DNA from 3 places in the Dendrosporobacter sp. 1207_IL3150 genome. Region 1 is predicted to be linked to each of the others. Evidence: riboswitches for the same ligand, from Rfam matches in the RefSeq annotation. Region 1 holds a riboswitch; each other region holds the start of a gene.
The links. Region 1 has a riboswitch for cyclic di-AMP ahead of V6C17_RS10505 (3D domain-containing protein). Riboswitches for the same ligand answer to the same signal wherever they lie in the genome.
Positions count from the first base shown of each region.

Region 1 (7,145 bases):
CCTGTTATAATATTCGGTGGTACACTAAAAGTTTGTGGAGGATTATTGCTCAGGGCCGTACTCATCATTTTGCCCCAGAAAGCCGCAACTTGGCTTCCAGAAATGCCTACACTTGTACGATCATCATTTCCAACATAAATACCTGCAACTAATTCTGGAGTATAACCAATAAACCATGCCGTTTCATAGTTATCGGTAGTCCCAGTCTTGCCTGCTGCTGGTCTGCCAATATTTGCTGCAGTACCTGTTCCTGCTTCAAGAACACCCATCATCATGTTGGTCATGATATACGAAATTTCCGGCTGCAAGACAAACTGCTGATTAATTCGGTTTTCTTCAAGTACTTGATTATTTTCATCAAGCACTTTTATTATACCAATCGGCTGGGACAATACGCCATTGTTTGCAAAAGCCGTATATGCTGTTGTTAACTCCAATAAATTAACTCCTTGCGTAAGCCCACCTAATGCTGCAGATAGATTGTCATCATCTGCAGTCAGTGTTGTTATACCCATAGATTTTGCTAAGTTAAGAACATCCGTCATACCAGTTTGCTGAGCTAACTTTACTGAAGCCGTATTAACCGACCACCTAAGGGCCTTTTTCATAGTTACTGGTCCACGAAATTTATTATCATAGTTTTGTGGAGAATATCCACTAATATTTATAGGTTCATCATAAATTATGGCATTTGGAGTCAACCCTTTGTTTAAAGCAGTTGCATATACGAACGGCTTAAACGCAGAACCTGGCTGACGTATATCAGCAATAGCTCTATTAATCTGACTTTCTTGATAATTACGGCCGCCAACCATAGCTTTTATATGTCCATTACGCGAATCCATCACAAGTACTGCACCCTGATACTGGCCCAATGCCGCCTCGGCAGCCTGCTGAATTTTTGTATCCATTGTTGTATATACCTTCAAACCGCCTTTATATACTCGATTTGCACCATATTTCCCGACCAAGTCATTAGCAATATAGTCAATAAAATATGACGCCTGTACTGTTCGCTTCTTTTTTCCAGCAAGAACTAATGGTTCTGCTTGCGCCTCATCAGCTTCAGCCTGAGTAATATACCCCTCCTTTACCATTCCAGAAAGTACGACAGCCCTCCTATTGATAGCTGCTTTCATATCTGCGTAAGGGGAGTAAAGATTCGGACCTCTAGCCAAACCAGCAATCATCGCACTTTGCCCTAAACTCAGCTCACTGGCATGTTTTCCAAAATATACTTGTGCTGCTGCCTCAACGCCATAAGCACCCTCTCCAAAGTAAACTTGATTAAGATATGCTTGTAGAATTTCCTGCTTCGAAAACTTGCTCTCAATAATCATTGCTAAAAGAGCTTCTTTCAACTTACGTACTATCGTCCTTTCTTGAGTAAGAAACATCTCTCTAGCCAGTTGTTGAGTAACGGTACTCCCGCCTTCTGCTATTCCGCCAGAACGAATATTAACCCACAGTGCTCTTAAAATTCCAATAGGGTCAACACCAATGTGATTATAAAACCTTGTATCTTCGTTTGCTATTATAGCTTGTGGTATATATCGGGACATATTATTCATAGTGACTACTATTCTATTTTGTTCAAATAATTTAGAGATTAATTGACCATTAACGTCGTAAACCTGTGTTGCTGCAACTAACTGTAAGCTTTCTAGGTTACTGGTCTGTGGTAACCCTAAAAAAGCGTAGCTAACATTTGAGAAACTAGCACTTAAAAAAATAATTATTAATATGCAAAGAAAGAATCTTCTCATTTATTCCACACTCCCTTATATTTAGTATTCCAAAGCTTGACATACTTTACGCGCAGGAATACCAAGTTGTATAGCGAATAAATAATTTATGCATCATACTTTGACGAATATTGGGGTTAATATGAATAAAAATTATCTATTTCTGAAATCTATCTGTGGTGCATCTATAATTATACTAGTCCTTATTGCTTGTTTGCCAACAGTTATCTCGCAATATTCAACCTATGCATCTCTTAACAAGACCGAAGTCAGTAAAAACAGTACTGCTTCAGATAGCAGCGCAAACTTTATTCTTTTAAGCGATGAAAAGATTACTATTAATTCTAGTAATTTACCACTTTATGATAAGTACACAGTTCCAGAGCGGAAAAGCCTTAACCTAGACCAAAATCTACCTCCGGTCAAACCTTATTATGGCGAAAGAACTGTCTATCTTACATTTGATGACGGACCTGAGCCAGAAAACACACCGGCAATTCTTGATATTCTCAAAGAATACAATATTAAAGCAACTTTTTTTGTAGTTGGTACACAAGTTGAAAAATATCCAGAGATACTTAAACGTATATTTAGTGAAGGCCATGCAATAGGAAATCATAGTTATAATCATATCTATAGAGACTTATATAAATCTTCTATGACCTACTTAAATCAGCTTTATCAAACTGACGATAAAATTAAAAACATTATAGGCTTCCGCCCAAGAATTTCTCGAGCACCTGGAGGATCAGCGGGTAGTTTCACTAAGGAATATTGGAACGCACTTGAACATAATGGATACGTTGAAGTTGGATGGAATATTAGTTCTGGCGACGCTTCCTCCGCAAAAGCCAGTCAAATTACTGCTAATATTGCTCGTCAGTTAGAGCAACAGCATTTATGGAGTCATTCCATAGTCCTTATGCATGACGGACGCGGACATAATGAAACGGTTTCTGCTTTACCTAACATAATTAAGCTATACAAAGATAAGGGATTTGAATTTCGGGTCGTAAGCATAGAAACACCGCCAGCCTGGTAATACCAAGCAGGCGGTGTTTCTTCTTACGACCAATTTATTTCTTATAAACTGTAATTCGGCGATTCTTTTGTAATACTAATATCATGTGGATGACTTTCTTTTAATCCTGCACTAGTAATTCTTATAAATTTTGTGTCGCTTATAAGCTCCCCAATATTCCGAACTCCGCAATATCCCATTCCAGCTCGCAAACCGCCTACAAGCTGGAAGACGGTGTCAGCTAATGTACCTTTATAAGGAACTCGCCCTTCAATTCCTTCCGGAACAAGCTTGTCCATATTTTCTTGGAAATAACGATCTTTACTTCCCTCGGCCATAGCACCAAGTGATCCCATTCCCCGATAAACTTTATAACTCCGTCCTTGATAAATTATCGTCTCGCCCGGGCTTTCCTCTGTCCCGGCAAATAAATTTCCAATCATAACTATATTTGCTCCAGCGGCAATAGCCTTAGCTACATCCCCTGAGTATTTAATACCACCATCTGCAATTATAGGTATATTATATTGTCGAGCAACTGCGGCACAATCATAAACCGCCGTTATCTGAGGAACACCGATACCTGCAATAACACGCGTAGTACAGATCGAGCCAGGTCCAATACCTACCTTAACTGCATCAACGCCTGCCTCAATAAGATCACGAGTTGCTTCAGCCGTCGCAACATTTCCGGCAATTAAATCTACATCTGGATAATTTTTCTTAATATGCCTTACAGCTTCTAAAACCCCTCTTGAATGACCGTGTGCAGTATCAACTACAATTACGTCTACCTTCGCTGCGACGATAGCCTCGACACGCTCCATCATATCTGCCCCCACTCCCACTGCAGCAGCAACAAGAAGTCGACCTTTAGAGTCTTTAGCAGAATTAGGATACTTTAAAGCTTTTTCAATATCTTTAATAGTAATAAGGCCTTTTAAGCGACCTTTATCATCAAGCAAAGGTAACTTTTCAATGCGATGTTTGCGTAACAGTTCTTTAGCATCTTCAAGAGATGTGCCGACAGGTGCAGTTATTAAGTGTTCCCGAGTCATACAATCCCGAATTTTTCTGGATAAATCAGTTTCAAATCGCAGGTCTCTATTGGTAATAATACCAACTAGTTTCTGATTTTCAGTAACAGGAACACCAGATATATGGTATTTTTCCATAAGATCATGAGCATCTTGTAAAATGTTTTCAGGCGATAAATATATTGGATCAACAATAATACCATGCTCAGATCGTTTAACTTTATCAATTTCGTTGGCTTGTCGCTCAATTGACATATTTTTATGTATTACTCCTAGCCCACCTTCTCTAGCCATCGCTATTGCCATGCGAGCCTCTGTTACAGTATCCATTCCTGAGCTAATAATCGGAATATTTAACTTAATATTTTGAGTTAAGTAACTACTAACCTCTACTTCTCTTGGCAAAACTTCTGATTTAGAAGGAATTAATAATACATCATCAAATGTTAACCCTTGTTTCTCAAACTTAGATTCGAACATTTAGGTAGCTCCTTTCACTTAAGTACAAAGAGATATTTCAAATATAATAACATATATAAACTTATCGAATCTAGCATTTTTATAATTTTTTAGTAAATTTTACATAAAAGCGACCTAATTTAACTATAAAAATATCATAAACCATAATATATTATTCCGATAATTAACCATCATATACTTATATTAATAAAAGGACTTGGCATTGCCAAGCCCTTTTACTCGAGAACAGTTACCTTTACTTTTTGCATGCCAAATTTATATGCTTCAGATACCGTTTGCATAGCAATGTCAATCCGATTTCCTTTTATTGCACCACCTGTATCTTCCGCAATAGCCTCCACAGTACGTCCGTCAGCAAAATCAATACGCACTTTAGACCCTAACGGAATTATTTTTGGATCAACAGCTATAATACCTGGACGCACTTTGGTACCCATATACGTAAGATTTCCCCATTTCCCATTATCATGTGGTCCTGGTGCGTATGCCGTTGCCACTATGTCCAAAGTAGATGTTGCAGAAGTTTTAGTTTCAGCTGAAACAATCTGAGTGTTTACACCAAGTATAAGCGTCGTAGCAATATAAAAGGCTACTATTATCTTTTTCATTTTTACAGCACTCCTTTCTTTACGCCGGCGAAGTTAGCTGACGGATTAGGGACAAAGGATAATCCCCACTACCTAAATGGTAGTTTCACCCCAATAAAACGGTTCCTCCGCTTTCAGTTGAAATTAGGCGTGCCATATATGTTACTGGATGTATAGCATTATGTCAACTTGATAAAAATTCCAAGATATACTTTTTTCCTACGAGTACCAATTTGTTTAAAATATTCACACTATTTTTATACACAAGCAAATTAGAAAGGTGAAAATCCTATAACCGACCATATATTATTGTTAACAATTCTGGATAAAGCACTTATCTTACGCCGCTTCATAGTTTTTACCTGATATAAAGAACTTAGAAACATTTTAGTTGATGAGTATGCGCTATTTTGAGATGCCTGCTGATAGAATTGGGCTGATTTTTCAATCATAGCCTCTAAAGACCAAAGAATAACAAGGCTATTATAGTTAGTACCAACTTTTTCAACAAGTTCATTATATCTGCGCCAATCTTCATCGTTTCCGACTAAAGGTGCAATATCAACATTCGGGTAACTACTTGTATTGGGATCAACTTTTTTAGCATCAGCTAATATTAATTCTAATTCACTATTTAACTTTATTAAATAATGTAAAATATCAGCTATTTCCGAATTGACATCCGATTTTATCATACACTCTAATTGTTTTCTTATGCTAATTTCAACACTTAAGGCTGTATCTAATGCAAGCATACTACCAGGCTCCTCTATTAAATAAACCCATTTCGTGTCAACGAAATGGGTTTATTTAATTTAATTTATTATCTAAAATTAGATATCAGCGCGTAATTTCCCGCCTTGACCTAGGTGTTCTTTAGTCATATCCCTGATAATAATAGTTACCGCGCTCTCTGGGCAATTAGCAGTTTCGGAAATAGCTGCTGTTACCTTTTTGACTAATTCTCGTTTCTGTTCAACAGTACGACCTTCAAGCATATCAATTTGTACAATCGGCATTGAATACCCCTCCTATTTAAATATTATGTAAGTATTTTCGACTATCAACCAGTATTTTCCTCTGCATTAAAAAAGAATTTTTTGTTTTTTAAACTATAAATAGTAAATCACTATATGCTTTTAATCTAATTATGATTAGTAACATATCGCCTCTTCTACTCATAACCTATAGTAGATGCAAACTACTTCATACTTAAAGTTTAAGGGAGGTTAAATATTATTATGAGTAATACACCTTTACATCATTTTTGCAATAAGGAATTTGTATGCGAGATTGAAGATTTGAGAGAACGCAATGTACTCCTGCTCTTAATTGACGGATCTGCAATTTTTGGTCGCATCGGCCGGATCGAAGATTGCGTAATTAGTATGGTCCCACCGATAGGCGTAACTGCATTAAATCTTGTACAACTTCGTCCACCTAATCCAACTCTTGCTATTCCTATCCTAGTTAGTCAGATATTAGTAGATCTCTGCGATGTAGCTCATGTTGTTGAAGGACCGTTTATAACTTCGCCTTTGACTCTATGCGCCGATGCAGCAGTTACCGCAGCTGGTGCTCATCACACAAGAAACGCGAGCGCTCCTGTGGCTACTCGCCCTCAATGTGAATTACTTGACGAACTTGAAGATCTTGAGGCTCAAAATATTGGCATTACCACTGTAGGCGGATGGTCTATACTTGGTGTATTAGGCGAAGTAGATGACTGTGTATCCTTAATCAGCTCATCGACTACTGCATTTCCACCGTTATTCTTTATCGGGGCGGTAACAGTACTTGGCCCCGCATTCCCCGGTGGTTTAATTGTACTTTTTGGAACCTTCAGGGTATGGAGCAACTTAAAAGCTTTAACTCAAGTCATACTACCTTAATAACAAAGCAGCAAGGATATTAATACCTTGCTGCTTTTCCTATTCGTCATTTGACTTAACTTCAGTAGATTTTATCGTTTTCTTTCTCTTTTTATGCCACCATAACGATAGGTAAATAATTATAACACTAAATATTATAACTGAGAGACGCAGCTTGTTTTCAGAAGCAAACACGATATCATGACCTAAAAGAACTTTTATTATCACAGGCGGAAGTTTTCCAATAAATGTTGCTAGTATAAAATCTTTTACAGAAATCTTACTTATAGCTGCCACGGCAGTTATTATACCAGATGGAGCTAAAGGCAAAAGCCGTGCGATGAGCAATGCTTTAAATCCGTTTGTTGCACTATATTCATCAACTTGTTTCAAGTATTCACTCT
Region 1 covers NZ_JBAIYU010000017.1:276,108-283,252, reverse strand. The annotation lists gene V6C17_RS10520 (transglycosylase domain-containing protein) at 1-1,766, opposite strand, end outside; gene V6C17_RS10515 (polysaccharide deacetylase family protein) at 1,888-2,787, shown strand; gene guaB (IMP dehydrogenase) at 2,829-4,283, opposite strand; gene V6C17_RS10505 (3D domain-containing protein) at 4,499-4,891, opposite strand; cyclic di-AMP (ydaO/yuaA leader) riboswitch at 4,900-5,031, opposite strand; gene V6C17_RS10500 (hypothetical protein) at 5,143-5,625, opposite strand; gene V6C17_RS10495 (2-hydroxymuconate tautomerase) at 5,704-5,889, opposite strand; gene V6C17_RS10490 (hypothetical protein) at 6,112-6,762, shown strand; gene V6C17_RS10485 (TVP38/TMEM64 family protein) at 6,802-7,145, opposite strand, start outside.

Region 2 (7,145 bases), 150 kb from region 1:
ATGAAGAAAAATTATGGAAAATATATTTTAGCTGTTGAGGGTGCTGTTCCAATCGGTGATAATGCAGTTACCTGCATGATTGGTGGACGGACTTTTGAAGAGGCATTGAAAGAAGCAGCTAAGGGTGCTGCGGCAGTTATAGAAGTTGGATCTTGTGCTGCGTGGGGTGGAATACAAGCAGCGCGTCCTAATCCGACTCAGTCAGTTGGGATAAGTGAGGTAGTAAGAGGTAAGACGATAATTAAAGTGCCAGGCTGTCCGCCTATACCGGAAATAATTACTGGTGTTGTTATGCACTATACAATTTTTGGTCAAATTCCACCACTTGATAGCAAAGGGCGTCCAAAACAGTTTTTTGGCAACCGTATACATGATACTTGTTATCGGAGAGCTTTTTTTGATTCGGGGATGTTTGTTGAGACCTTTGATGATATTGCTAGTAAAGCAGGCTGGTGCTTATACAAGGTAGGCTGTCGCGGTCCTGAAGCCTATAATTCATGTGGTAATATGCGATGGTGGAATGGTATGTCCTATCCAATTCAATCTGGTGCTCCATGTGTTGCTTGTGCATCGGATGGTTTTTGGGATAGCGACCCATTTTACGAGCGACTTCCTAATATTCCAGTGCTTAACACAATCGCTAATGCGGATAAAATCGGTCTAACGGCAGCGGGTGTCACAACTGCCGGAGTTATTGCACACGGAGTTGCTTCTTATGTGCATCATAAAATAAAAAGCAAACAAAAATCGCAAGCGGATACTGAAAAAGAGCATGATATTTCAGAAGCGAAGCCTGAAAACGAGCTTGATAAATAAGAGTTACTTAGGAGGAAGTGAATGAAACGCATAGTAGTTGATCCAGTAAATAGGATTGAGGGTCATTTAAGACTTGAGTTAATAATAGATGAAGCTACAGGTAAAGTTCAGGATGCTTTATCCAGCGGAACAGCATGGAGAGGTATTGAAATAATCCTGAAAGATCGTGATCCGCGGGATGCGTGGCTATTTGCTCAGCGCATTTGTGGAGTTTGTACTACTGTACATGCTTTAGGGTCACTTAGGGCTGTTGAGGATGCTCTAGGGATTGAGATTCCAAAAAATGCAAACTATATTCGAAATATTATTGCAGCAAGCCAGGTTGTCCAGGATCATTTAATACACTTTTACCATTTGCATGGATTGGATTGGGTTAGTCCGGTAGCAGCCTTAAAAGCTGACCCAGCTGCAACAGCTGCTCTGCAAAATAGCGTATTAGAAAAATATACTATTAATATTGATGCGCCAATCGAATACGATACTAAGGCTTACCCAAAAGATTTTCCTAAAGCTACTACAATATATTTTCGGGATATCCAAAATAAGATAAAGCAAATCGTTGAAAGCGGTCAATTAGGATTGTTTGCTGCACATTGGTGGGACCATCCAGATTATGAATTATTACCACCCGAAGTACATCTCATGGCAATGGCGCATTATCTTAATATGCTGGATAGGCAGAGGGATTTAGTTTATTCCCATGTAGTGTTTGGCGGTAAGAATCCCCATCCTCACTATGTGGTTGGAGGTATGCCTTGCTCAATCTCTATGAATGACATGAATGCTCCTGTTAATACAGAACGATTAGCTATTGTTGATACTTCAATTAATTTAGGGTTGGACGCCGTTAATTATTTCTACTTGCCAGATTTACTTGCAATTTGCGAAATCTATGTTAAAAGTGGCAATATTGATGGGGCTGGTATAGCAGGGAAACGAGTTTTGGGTTTTGGTGATTATCCTGAAGATACGTACTCGGGTACAACAAACGGTAGTTATCATAAGAACCTTTTGCTTAGATCAGACGGGATAGTAGAAAATTTTGATCAGGGAGTTTCTAAGGCCGTTTTTCATAATTTTGAAGCAAAGGATTTAGTCGATTCAGCGGTAATTACAGAAGGGGTAGAGCATTCTTGGTATACTTATAATCAGGCTGGCGCTGATTTGCATCCGTGGGATGGTATTACTGATCCGCAATATACTGGTCCTAAAGAAGGAACTAAAACAAATTGGAAGTATCTTGATGAAAACGGAAAATATTCTTGGATCAAGACACCGAAATGGCAGGGGAAAATGGCGGAAGTAGGTCCGCTTGCAAGATATATTATTGTCTATACTAAAGTTAAACAGGGGATAATGCAGCCTACTTGGGTCGAAAAATTAATGGTAGATCAAATTGATCAGGTTTCAAAAATGCTTAATCTTTTGCCGGAAAAATGGATGTTGTCAACGGTTGGTCGGACTCTTGTTCGTGGTCTCGAAGCGCAGGCGGCAGCGTATATAAATAAATACTATTTTGATAAATTAATAAAAAATATCCATAATGGCGACACCTCGGTAGCCAATATGGATAAATGGGATATAAGCAAATGGCCAAGTGAAGCAAAGGGTGTAGGATTGCATGAAGCTCCGCGCGGAGGGTTAAGTCATTGGGTAGTTATTAAAGACGGTAAAATTGCTAATTATCAAGCGGTTGTACCGTCGACCTGGAATGCTTGTCCAAGAGACAGCAAAGCTGGTTATGGCCCTTACGAAGCAAGCATGATTGACACAAAAATAAAGATTCCTGAAAAACCTCTCGAGATACTAAGAGTTATACATTCTTTTGATCCGTGCCTTGCTTGTGCTACTCATTTATATAATGCTGAAGGTAAACAATTATCGGTAGTATATAGTGATGCGTACAAGTAGAGCTGAATGGAGGAGTAAATATGAAGGAAAAATCACTTAGAGCCTATTATGTGTTTTCTCCGGCCATCAGAATATTCCATTGGATCATGGTACTAGCTATATTTGTGCTGTTTTTTACTGGATTATATATTGGCGATCCTTTTTTTATCGGCACTCAAGGTACGGAGGCTACGTTTGCTATTACGAATATATTTTCGATGGAAATGATGAGATATGTCCATTTTATTTTTGCTTATCTGCTAACTGTATCTTTAATACTTAGGATATATGGTTTTATCATTAATAAAGGTGACAGGCTGCTGCCGCATTTTTGGACTCGGCGATATTGGTTTGGTTTAGTTGATACAACACTCCACTATTTATTCTTACGTGATCAGCATACTCCATATTTACGTAATTCTTTAGCTAGAACAGGTTATTTATTTGTTTATATAATGATCCTGCTAGAAATTGTTACAGGATTTGCAATGTATGTTATGATAAATCCTAATAGCTTTGCGGCTAAAGTATTTGGACCATTTAATCACCTATTTATCAACGAATATAATGTTCATATAATTCACCATTATGCAGCATGGGGAATTATGCTATTTGTAATAGTACATATATATATGGCATCTAGAGCTGATTTTATGGAAAAAGGAGGAGAGGTTTCCGGTATGATTTCAGGTGTTAAGTTTTATGATGAAGAACCGGAAGACTTAAATGATATTAAATAAATGAATAAGATAACTATACTAGGGATTGGCAATATTTTACTTAAAGATGAGGGATTCGGTGTAAGAGTTATTGAGGAAATGCAAAAAACATATAACTTTTCAGAATCCATACAAGTTCTCGATGGTGGTACGCTGGGGATGGAGCTTCTTAAATTCCTAACAGATACGGATAAGTTAATTATTGTCGATGCTGTTTCAGGAACCCAGCCTGCAGGATTTATATATGAATTTTCTAACGAAGAAGTAAAAGCGTATTTTACGGAAAAAGTGTCAATGCATGAATTGGGGATTCAAGATGTACTTTCAGCTCTGGAGATAATAAGTAAACCAATTAAGGAAGTTGTAGTTATTGGCACTCAGCCATTAATAATGGATGTTGGTTTGGAATTATCGCCAGTAGCAGCTTCAGCTGTTGAACCAGTAATAGAAAGAATAATTAATAAACTAAGTTACTGGAAAATTGAGGTTAATAAGAAATGAAAACTTCTAGTTTTTCTGCCAATGTATTATCAATCCTGCATGAAATTTATATAGCGTTGGAAAAGTTCAAGGCAACGGGAGAGATATTTACAATATTTATTAATCAGGCTCCATTAACTCAAGATGAACGAAAAATTATCAATGATTTTTTAGGAAAAGGCAGCATTAGTGTTAAACTTGGAAATAGCAGTGAACCAGCTGAATGGCAAGAAACAGGAATAACTGGTGTTTGGTCAGGAGTTATTTATAATAGTTTCGGCAAGCCGATTGTCGAGCTGATTGAGATAGGCGCATTTCCGCAATTAGCTTCAGCCCACCCCGAAGATTTAAAAGCCAGCTTATCAAAATTGGGCAAGCAATTGCAAAGTTTGGAATAGTTGCCATTACTCATAACCTGGAATAACTAAAGGAATTAATATTTATTTACCGAATTTTACTAGAAAAAGTGTAAAGGAATGGTGAAGGTATTGCGTGGTGTCCGAGGTGCAATAACAGTAGAATCGAATAATAGTACAATGATATGTGAAAGTGTCGTGGAACTTTTAACTTCGATGGTTACTGCGAACAATATAGAAACCGAAGATATAGGAGCAGTTATATTTAGTTCGACTTCTGATTTAAATTCTGCATTTCCGGCTGTGGGGGCTAGAAGTTTAGGGTGGAATGAGGTGCCCTTATTCGGAACTCAGGAAATAGAGAATCCATCTGGTATTTCAAAGTGCATAAGAGTACTTATACTTTGGAATACTGATTTACCGCAAAGATCGATAAAGCATATTTATTTAAGAGACGCTATATCATTGCGGCAGGACATTAAAGAAAAGGAAGATGCTAACCGTTAATCTATGTAATAGGCTTTTGCTTCAGCAAAGGCTTTTGTTTTTCTGATTATCTTGGGAATTTGTTATAATATGGATTTGATTTAAACTAACAGTTGTTTATAAAAACAGAGATTGTGAAATTAATCTTTTATAAGGAAGGATTTTGAATAAAAAAAAAGAATAATATCGAATGAGTACTATAAAAGCCGAATCTAACTCAGGACCGGGGGAACCAACTTTAAGGGGTGAAATTACTGCTGATTTCAATGCAGTGATAGGGGAACCTCAACCCTAACCCGTCAGCTAACCTCGGAGGCTTAGGGAGGAGCCAATCAATTGAATAAGGCAGCACGTATTTTGGTAATGTTTTTAATGCTGGTTTGCACCGTTTCCGTTACATATGCATCTGGTGCCTACGAACAAGGTGATGAAGGTCAGGATGTAGCTTCTATTCAAGCCCGATTGAATACTTTAGGTTATGATGTCGTCGCTGATGGCGATTTTGGTCCAGCTACGACAAGAGCTGTAAAGGCTTTTCAAAAAGAGCGCGGACTTGAAGCAGACGGAGTAATTGGTGAACAAACTTACAAAGCACTAATGGGTCGCGAAATTCCAGCTAGCCGCGATAGCTCCACGGCGTTTAGACGTCTTACACAAACAGCATTTCGTTATATTGGGGTGCCGTATGTGTTTGGTGGAACTACTCCAAGCGGCTTCGATTGTTCCGGTTTTGTGAAATTTGTTTTTGGCAATAGTGGGATTTATATGCCGAGAACAGCCGATCAGCAATTTGAAGTGGGACAATCGGTATCTTACAACAGGTTGCAGCCAGGAGATCTTGTATTCTTTTCTACATACACTTCTGGTCCTTCGCACAGCGGGATTTATCTTGGAGATGGAAAGTTCATTAGTGCAACTTCTAGTCGCGGTGTTGCCGTTGATCGTATTGATAGCGGATACTGGGGCTCGCGCTACGTAGGAGCGCGTAGAGTTTTATAGTGATTCATTTGGAGGCATATATGCCTCCTTTTTGTTATCTATTGGCCGATATGATTATCTATCTGGAACTAAGACAATAATTGCCTTAGCATACTGTTTTGCAAAAGGAACGACAACGATTGACGAAATAATATTGAAAAGAGTATGGACAAGTGCTACTTGACTCGCGAAATCAGTAACATGCAGTGCTATTAAATTTGTTAAAAAGTTTGTGAAAGGTAAGAAGAGTGCAGCTCCGACTATGTTAAGAATAATGTGAGCTGCTGCTACTCTTTTAGCAGCTATAGGTGCAGCAGCGCCAACAATTACTGAAGAAATACAGGATCCAATATTATTACCGTAAACAACGTAAGCAGCTGACGTCAGATTGATTAACCCGTCACCTGCGAGAATCATAAGTAGAGCTGTTGCCGCGCTGCTTGACTGAAATAACATAGTTATAAGTATGCCGCCAGCAATTCCGTATAAAGGATTTGATTGCGAGGAAAGTATATATTGTATGGCAGTTTCTATTTCAGAGAGACTACTCAGTGTATCTGACAGTATATTTATACCCAAAAATATACTTATGAACCCGCTAATAGCCAAACATATAAAACGAAGTTTTTTTATACAGATTGCAATAACTGTAAAAGTTATTAAAAGCGGTATAAAGTACTGATCTGGAAAAGAAAGAGCCATCAGTTGAACTGTAGTGCATGTTCCGATATTTGCGCCGAGTATAATACCAAGGCTCTGATAAAAGGTCATATAATTTGCACTAACGAGACCGATTGTTATTAAAGATACAGCAGTGCTGCTTTGCATTAATGCTGATGCGAGTGCCCCCGCAATGAGGCCTCGCCATGGGGTCACAGTAATTTCTACCAGCATTAATCTAAGTTTATTCCCTAGCATGTTCTGCAGACCTAAACGCATAAAAAAAATACCGAAAAGTAATAAGGAGATGCCAACACCGAGTGTTGTTAGTGTATGCATTTTTCTGACCCCCAATCTAATGCTAAAATGTATGCTTATTCTCGTTATTATAGAATTTTGTGGAATGGCTGTTTTTTTGGTATAATTTAGCATGGTAATAGTTGTAAGGTGGATTGTGTTTAAACTTATAATAGCGGAGGTTTCTTCATGGGAGAAATAAGAGACAAAGCTTGGCGCATACTCAAAAAACATGTTAGCAATGATTCCTTAATAAAACATTGTCTTGCAGTTGAAATTGCGATGGGTGCATATGCTGAGAAATTTGGCGAAAATCGAGAACATTGGGGTGCAGTAGGACTTCTTCACGATGTTGATTTTGAAAAATACCCAGAACACCATCCATATCATACTCGAGAGTTATTAGAAACTGAGGGTTATGACGAAGAATTTGTCAATAACATTGAATCGCATGATAGGAATT
Region 2 covers NZ_JBAIYU010000017.1:124,039-131,183, forward strand. The annotation lists partial or broken gene V6C17_RS09650 (hydrogenase small subunit) at 1-816, shown strand, start outside; gene V6C17_RS09655 (nickel-dependent hydrogenase large subunit) at 838-2,727, shown strand; gene cybH (Ni/Fe-hydrogenase, b-type cytochrome subunit) at 2,748-3,446, shown strand; gene V6C17_RS09665 (HyaD/HybD family hydrogenase maturation endopeptidase) at 3,447-3,926, shown strand; gene V6C17_RS09670 (hydrogenase expression/formation C-terminal domain-containing protein) at 3,923-4,303, shown strand; gene aroH (chorismate mutase) at 4,382-4,768, shown strand; cyclic di-AMP (ydaO/yuaA leader) riboswitch at 4,942-5,080, shown strand; gene V6C17_RS09680 (C40 family peptidase) at 5,084-5,746, shown strand; gene V6C17_RS09685 (Na/Pi cotransporter family protein) at 5,801-6,724, opposite strand; gene V6C17_RS09690 (HD domain-containing protein) at 6,872-7,145, shown strand, end outside.
Region 2: another riboswitch for cyclic di-AMP. It lies ahead of V6C17_RS09680 (C40 family peptidase); the one in region 1 lies ahead of V6C17_RS10505 (3D domain-containing protein).

Region 3 (7,145 bases), on a different contig from region 1:
TTGGTTTGTTAACATAATAGAGATGTCAACGAAGCGCTCTAACCAACTGAGCTATAACCCCTTATTATTACTTTTATATTATATAACATAATATAGCTAAACGCAAGTACAAGTAACTTAAACTCCAAGTAGAGGATTTAAACTACTTAACCTTAGATGCAATAGCCCTAAAACAGTATACTAGGTTTTCTTTCTCACGATGAAAATTGACACATAAACAGCATTTTCCATGCCTTTCACAGTCTACTTTAGGACAGGTACATTTTTCTTTATTGCAGCTTGCCACATTTTTCCCTCCCATAATCATATATCTATAATTATTACACGCACTCTATTTAAATTCAATAAAATAACAGCAAAAAACCTTATGCTTAGGCATAAGGTAAATTTACTACGTTAAATACTTTACTATGGCTATACTCCTCGAAAAAGCAGTTTAGCACCGATAGCCAGTAACGCTACTCCAGCAAGTTGACTCCATCCCCATGCCATTTGCTTAAGTCCAAATGCACCGAAATAATCAATTGCAACTGCTGTCAATACTTGACCAACAATTATAGCCGTTGTCGCATTTGCTACCCCAACTTGCGGGATGCTGGCACATACAAGGTAAATTATAAAAACACTTACGACACCGCCTAAATATGTGTACCATGGTGCTTGCGAAATGGCCGCCATATTGCCCTTTCCGAGCTTAAAAACGAATAGTAAAACTGCTAAAATTACAGTACCAACTATATGCACAATAAAAGTTGTTTCTAGTACACCAACAACCTTTCCCAGCGCTGCATTGAGCGAACCTTGTACCGCCATAAAAACCCCAGAAATCATAGCGAGTATTAATGCCAGCAAGTCAACCGAAATATTACTTATATTCAATATTTCACGCCCCTTAAAGCATAGTACGCCCTATAACGGGGCGTTTTTTCGACTCGCATTTAGTATTTACTGAATGTCTTTTTATATTCAAAATAGACAACCGCTCACACAGCACTACCATAAAACTAAGGATAGTTAGCCTACAAAATATCTACTAATCCAACTAATTACAGCATCCATTGCTTCCTTTGAGTGATCTGCTAATTGGTGATTACCATCATTTATTATTATTTTTTCCTTTGGTCCTGATAATGTGTTATAAATTTGCTCAGCTTGCTTTAGTGGAACAATTTCATCTTTCGAACCGTGTAAGATTAAAACAGGTACATCATTTAGTCTAGAAGCATAATCAATGAGATTGAAGTTATCAAAGTCCAGAATAAAGTCAGCTTCTAATTGCAGTATCCCGTACGTGTCTTGCATCTTTAAGCTTCCACCATTTTCGAGTATTTTATAATTTTCCCCGAGTGCTAACCTAAAAGTTTCATGTAAGCTCCAAGGAGTCGCCCACAAACACAAGCCTTTAATATTACTAGATTGTGCTGCATACGCCAACGAAGCACTTCCACCCATACTTCGCCCCAATAATATAATGTTATTAGAAATATTTTTTTTGCAATAGTCTACAATCGAATCAATCTCCCGCACTTGCCAAGTGAGATTCTGAAGAGGCGTAAAGTCAAACCGCATAACAGATATCCCCATCGAAGCAATCTTATCAGCCATTATAGCGGCTTGTCCGCCCCCTTCTTTTGACCCTCGAAATCCATGGCACATAACTAGCACAAATCTATTTTCAACATAACAAGTAGTATGTAACACAGCTTGAAGCCTATTACCATCACACTCAATAATTATTTCTCTCATGGTACCCTCCTTATTATCAAAGGTACGGCTTAAGCCGAGATATAGTGAAAGTGTAAATCGCTGTTGCTCTTAGTCTATTTTATAAACTTATATTTCTATTAGGAAAAAAAAGAAACAGGCGTTTGCCTGTTATTCAACTACATGAACAGTTATTGTTTGTCTACCAAACTTTAACGCTTCACTACGACTTTCAAATGCCAGATCAATTCTGTTACCCTTAATTGCACCGCCAATGTCATCGGCGATTGCATATCCATATCCTGGTATATATAGGCGTGTTCCAAGTGGAATAACTGATGGATCAACTGCAACTAATCCCTTGCGAACTAGATTCCCGCGATAAGTATAGTGTGAATTTCCGTCATCGTAAGCAGTATAAGCAGAAGCACTCATTGTGAGTGATCTTGAATATCTGCTGCCTTCGGAGTCAGAACGATTTAAGTAGCGAAACGTTTCTTGGCCAACAATTCCATCAGGTTCTAGTCCATATTTGACTTGGAATTCACGTACTGCCTGTAGTGTACCATTGCCAAATACACCATCAATAGATCCGGAATATACTCCTGATTTGGCCAGCAATCTTTGAACAATTTCTACGCTTTCGCCACGCATGCCATGTTTTACCGGAAGTTCAGGCGATGCAAAAGCTACAGCGCAGGTTAGCAGCATTACACTGAATAATGCCACAACTGCTTTAAATACTCTCTTCAATTGGGTCACCTCTCTTTTAAGGCGCCTCCGAGGTTAGCTGTCGGGTTAGGGTCAAAGAGAAGATTGAGAAATAACCCCTCCGCAATGCGGATTCACCCCTATATCTTTATTGGTTCCCCCGTACCTGTTAGGATTCGGCATTATATTAATTTTACAACAAATTGTCCACGTAGTCAAAGTATGAATTATCCAACAAATTATATATCAAGTTTCCCAATCAATTCTTTATCTACACTGCCGGTAGCTTCAAGTCCATTTGCAGTTTGAAAAGCCTTGACCGCCTCAACAGTTACTTTCCCATATATACCATCAGCCCTAGTGTTAAGATATCCTAGTTCCTTTAGCTTCATCTGAACAAGAACAACATCGGCACCAGTACTCTGATACTTTAAGTTGCGCTGAACCTTAATCTTCCTTCCCTCAATTCTAACTGGCGTTCCTATTGGGACCCATTCAAATAGCTCTTCCACATCTTTATTTCTCATACGAATACAACCATGACTAGCAAATTGCCCAATTGACCAGGGTTTATTCGTACCGTGAATACCGTATATGCCCCAAGGGACGTTTAGTCCCATCCACCTAGTTCCAAATCCGGTACCCCAATTGTAGTCTTTCCATACAACATTCCATTCTCCGATTGGCGTCGGTGTTTCGCTCTTACCCACAGCTACCCGATATTTTTTATATACCTGTTCGTCATTATATAATTCTAATGTACGCTTGGATACATTTATCACAATGCTTTGCGCTCCTTGCGGCTTAGTCGTCGGCTGGTTCTCAATAGCGGCGAGTTCCTTCTCATCCATATACTCAAAACCGATGACCCCAAAGAGCACGCTCATAATTAAAAAGACTGCCATACTAAATAACAGTCGGCTTCTTTTTAATTTAAGTGATAATAAATTAATCACCTTATACTCCTCCAATCAACCAAACTCATTAATTATATGATTGGAGTATAAAAGGTATTATAATATTTATTTCTCTTTTAATAAAAATGCAGTGATAAAGGCAGTAAGCGGAATAGCACAAATTAAGCCTATGCTCCCTGTTAAAGCTCTAGCTATCTCAGTTACTATCATATTAAGGTTAAGTATTTTGAGCATTGATACTTGTTGCTGTGATGCGATCAGCAACATTAACGGCAAAGAACTGCCTGCATATGCAAGTATAAGCGTGTTTGACATAGTGCCCATAATATCGCGTCCAACGTTCATCCCAGTTATAAACAGCTCCTTCATACTAATGTTAGGCCGCACTGTCTTAACCTCATATAGAGCTGAAGCTATTGATATAGTAACATCCATGACTGCACCTAAAGCCCCTAATACCATCCCCGCAAAAAGTACACCTTGAAAATCTATTGAAGACAACATAGATGCCTTTAACATCATTGCTTCTTCAGAATCCAGACCTGTTAAATGCATCAATTTAATCGATAGCATCGACAAAGCACCTGCTACGGCAACACCACCGACAGTCCCGATTATAGCTGCAAAACTTTTGGGATTCCAACCGCTTATTGTTATTTGGGTTAACATTGCAATTACCGCACTAACTAGTAAGGTTAGCATTGTAATACTAATTTTAGATACTAAAACTTGTCCTATGAAAACATCAAATATAATAAATGTTGACGCGGCAATAACAAAAACCGATTTAACGCCAACAATCCCACCAAATACAACTAAACATGCTATGAAAATTGCTAATAAAACATAAACGTAATCGAATCTATCGAAATCACTGACGTGATATGTAGTCTTTCCTAAGTCGTGGCTTACTGCAACAATGATTTTATCGCCAGGGTTTACTTTTATCTCAAATGGAGATTTGCCAGAAACATAATTAAATGAATCTACTACTTTTCCTGACTCAGGCCCTGAGGTTAATTTAATAGTAACAAGTTCGCCCTGAGACATAAAATATTGCTTTTGCATGGAATTATCCAAAGAACCAACGTTTAGAACAACCCCTTTTTCATATTGAACCGTTTGATTCTTTCCTTCTCCTGGGGCTGCAGATACTACTCCTAGAGATAACAAGAATATAAAAACTATGGCAATTATTTTCTGAATCAATTTATCTACCTCCTAAGCACATTGCGACACTATTCTACAACACATTATATATATCCTTGTTTATCGAACTAAAAATAAGAAAGGCTGTACACAAGCACAAAGCTTAGAAGTACAGCCTTTTTACTTATTCGATTAATTTAGGACATACACTTTAGCATTTTGAATTCCATAATCTAAAGCCTGCTGACGGTCATTAAAAGCTAAATCAATACGATTGCCTTTAATTGCACTTCCTTGATCTTCTGCAATAGCTTCACCATAGCCTTCAATCCAAAGTTTTGATCCCATTGGTATAACCTTTGGATCAACTGCTGCTACGCCCTTACGAACAGTCCCTCCCATATAGGTGAGGTTACCCCATTTACCATTATCCAAAACACCTGGGCCATAAGCGGTAGCTGTCATATTAAGAACTTGTTTATAGTTCTGAGGGGCTCCAGTCAACGAATTGTTTTCTCTAGATGCTTGAGGTGTTAGTAAGTTATTCCCCTTAAGCAATAGCGAAACAATAGCCATTTCTTTTTCATAAGAAGAAAGACTATCTGTTATATTTTGGTTAATCTTTTGGCTTACTACCTCTTGAGCAACCTTCTTTATATCGCCAGTTGCTACAACATTCATTATACTAGTTGGCTGCATCTTTACTAGACTAGCTTGAGCCAAGGATTCTAAAATAGCCTTTTTATCCTCTTGCTTCAAATCTTTAGCAAACTTAAGAACATCAGAAACTTGGGAGATACCACTTATTCCGTTATTGCTTATTATCGATTGTAATAGCTGCTCTTCTATGGCCGCTGCCTTTACATGGGGCATGAGCGGTGAAAAAAGGTTAAAAACTACGGTTGCAATTGTAATCGCGATAATCTTATTCATACAAGTCTCCTTCCACAAAACTCATACCCCATTGTATCACATACTTAACATAATATATCGAGGTAATTATTGCAAAAATAAAAAGCCGACCTTTCGGTTCGGCTTAAGTACATTACCAGGCAATTAAATCAATTATATCTTAATTGTTCCATTCTGAAATACTGGTACTACATCCAATATATCGTGTTTTAAGCAGTAATCAATATCTTTATCAAAACCTATTCTTTTTAAGTATTTTGCATGTGATGATTCAGATACCCTGTTTTCAAAATCATCCTTATAGCCTTGATACATTGCTTGTGCGGCTTGCGCAGTATCAGACAACACTGCAACCTTATTAAGTCGATCACTAATCAGACCGGCACATAGGGTATCTTCTACCGAAAAACGACCTTCAGTTCCCGAGCAAATAATTACTATATCACGATCTTCTTGTTCTAGCTTTTGGCAGACCGCTGCACAATTAACAAAGCTTGCTGTATATACCTTTTCAGTATTTGCTGCACATTTTAAGGCAAATGTTCCATTTGTAGTAGTCATAATAACTGTTTTTCCGCCTATATTACTATTACTATATTCAAATGGTGAATTGCCCAAATTGAATCCATTGATTAATATGCCTTCACGCTCACCAGCAAGTAAAGCATCTGGATACAGTTCCAACATTTTAAAAGCTTCATCAATTTTTTCAACAGGAATTAGCTCTTTACATCCATTAGCAAAAGCAGTGGCAATTGAAGTTGTTGCCCTGAAAACATCAATAACTACAGCATTATACCCTTTATATAGTTCTGGTATAAAGTCTGCTGGCTTAAAACAAACGTGAATGTTCAATGCACCGCCTCCTATTTCGCTAATTGATATAGTGTTTCCACAAGTACTTCCACGCCGATTTGGATATCCTCTGCACTGGCAAACTCGTCTGGATTATGACTTATTCCGTTCTTGCAAGGTATAAAAATCAGACCAGCTTTAGTAATTTTCGCTATATTCATTGCATCATGACCAGCACCGCTATTCATACGCCGATACCTTATACCTTTTTCGCGGCAAATATCGCTAACTAATTTAATAATATCCCGATCCATACTTACAGGACGTTCTGATGAGAGCATCTCAATTGACACAGCAGTATTTTGTCGTTCAGTAATTTCGCTTACGGCATCCTTGATTTCTTGCAAACATTCCACAATACTCTGGTGATCTACACCTCTAATATCTACCCACATCTCGACTAATCCAGGTACTACATTAATTGCACCTGGATGAACTTTCATTGCGCCAACCGTACCAACAATGCCACGAGCCGAACGTTCTAAAGCGATTTCGTTAATTGCCACAATTATCATCGCTGCACTTACTAATGCATCTTGACGGTCATCCATTGGGGTTGTACCAGAGTGAGCCGCTGTGCCCTCTACAATGATTTTACATCTTGCAGGTGCTGCTACTGCTTCCACTACACCAATTTTATTACTATCTTGATCTAGAACAGCTCCCTGTTCAATATGTAATTCAATAAAAGCTTTTATATCTGAATTAGACCGTACGGCTTTACTGATATTATTTATATCAAAACCTTGATCATTAAGAAGTTGCGATAATGATATCCCATTCTGATCTTTAAGTTTTCTAAGTGAGTGGATATTATTTAATCCAGCCATTACCCGGCTGCCTATTGTTGCTACGCCAAATCGACTAGACTCTTCGCCTGCAAATACTATTATCTCG
Region 3 covers NZ_JBAIYU010000028.1:989-8,133, forward strand. The annotation lists gene V6C17_RS13155 (DMT family transporter) at 415-879, opposite strand; gene V6C17_RS13160 (alpha/beta hydrolase) at 1,015-1,746, opposite strand; gene V6C17_RS13165 (3D domain-containing protein) at 1,876-2,457, opposite strand; cyclic di-AMP (ydaO/yuaA leader) riboswitch at 2,464-2,607, opposite strand; gene V6C17_RS13170 (L,D-transpeptidase family protein) at 2,655-3,371, opposite strand; gene V6C17_RS13175 (YibE/F family protein) at 3,438-4,541, opposite strand; gene V6C17_RS13180 (3D domain-containing protein) at 4,674-5,414, opposite strand; gene V6C17_RS13185 (2-phosphosulfolactate phosphatase) at 5,547-6,248, opposite strand; gene V6C17_RS13190 (Zn-dependent hydrolase) at 6,260-7,145, opposite strand, start outside.
Region 3: another riboswitch for cyclic di-AMP. It lies ahead of V6C17_RS13165 (3D domain-containing protein); the one in region 1 lies ahead of V6C17_RS10505 (3D domain-containing protein).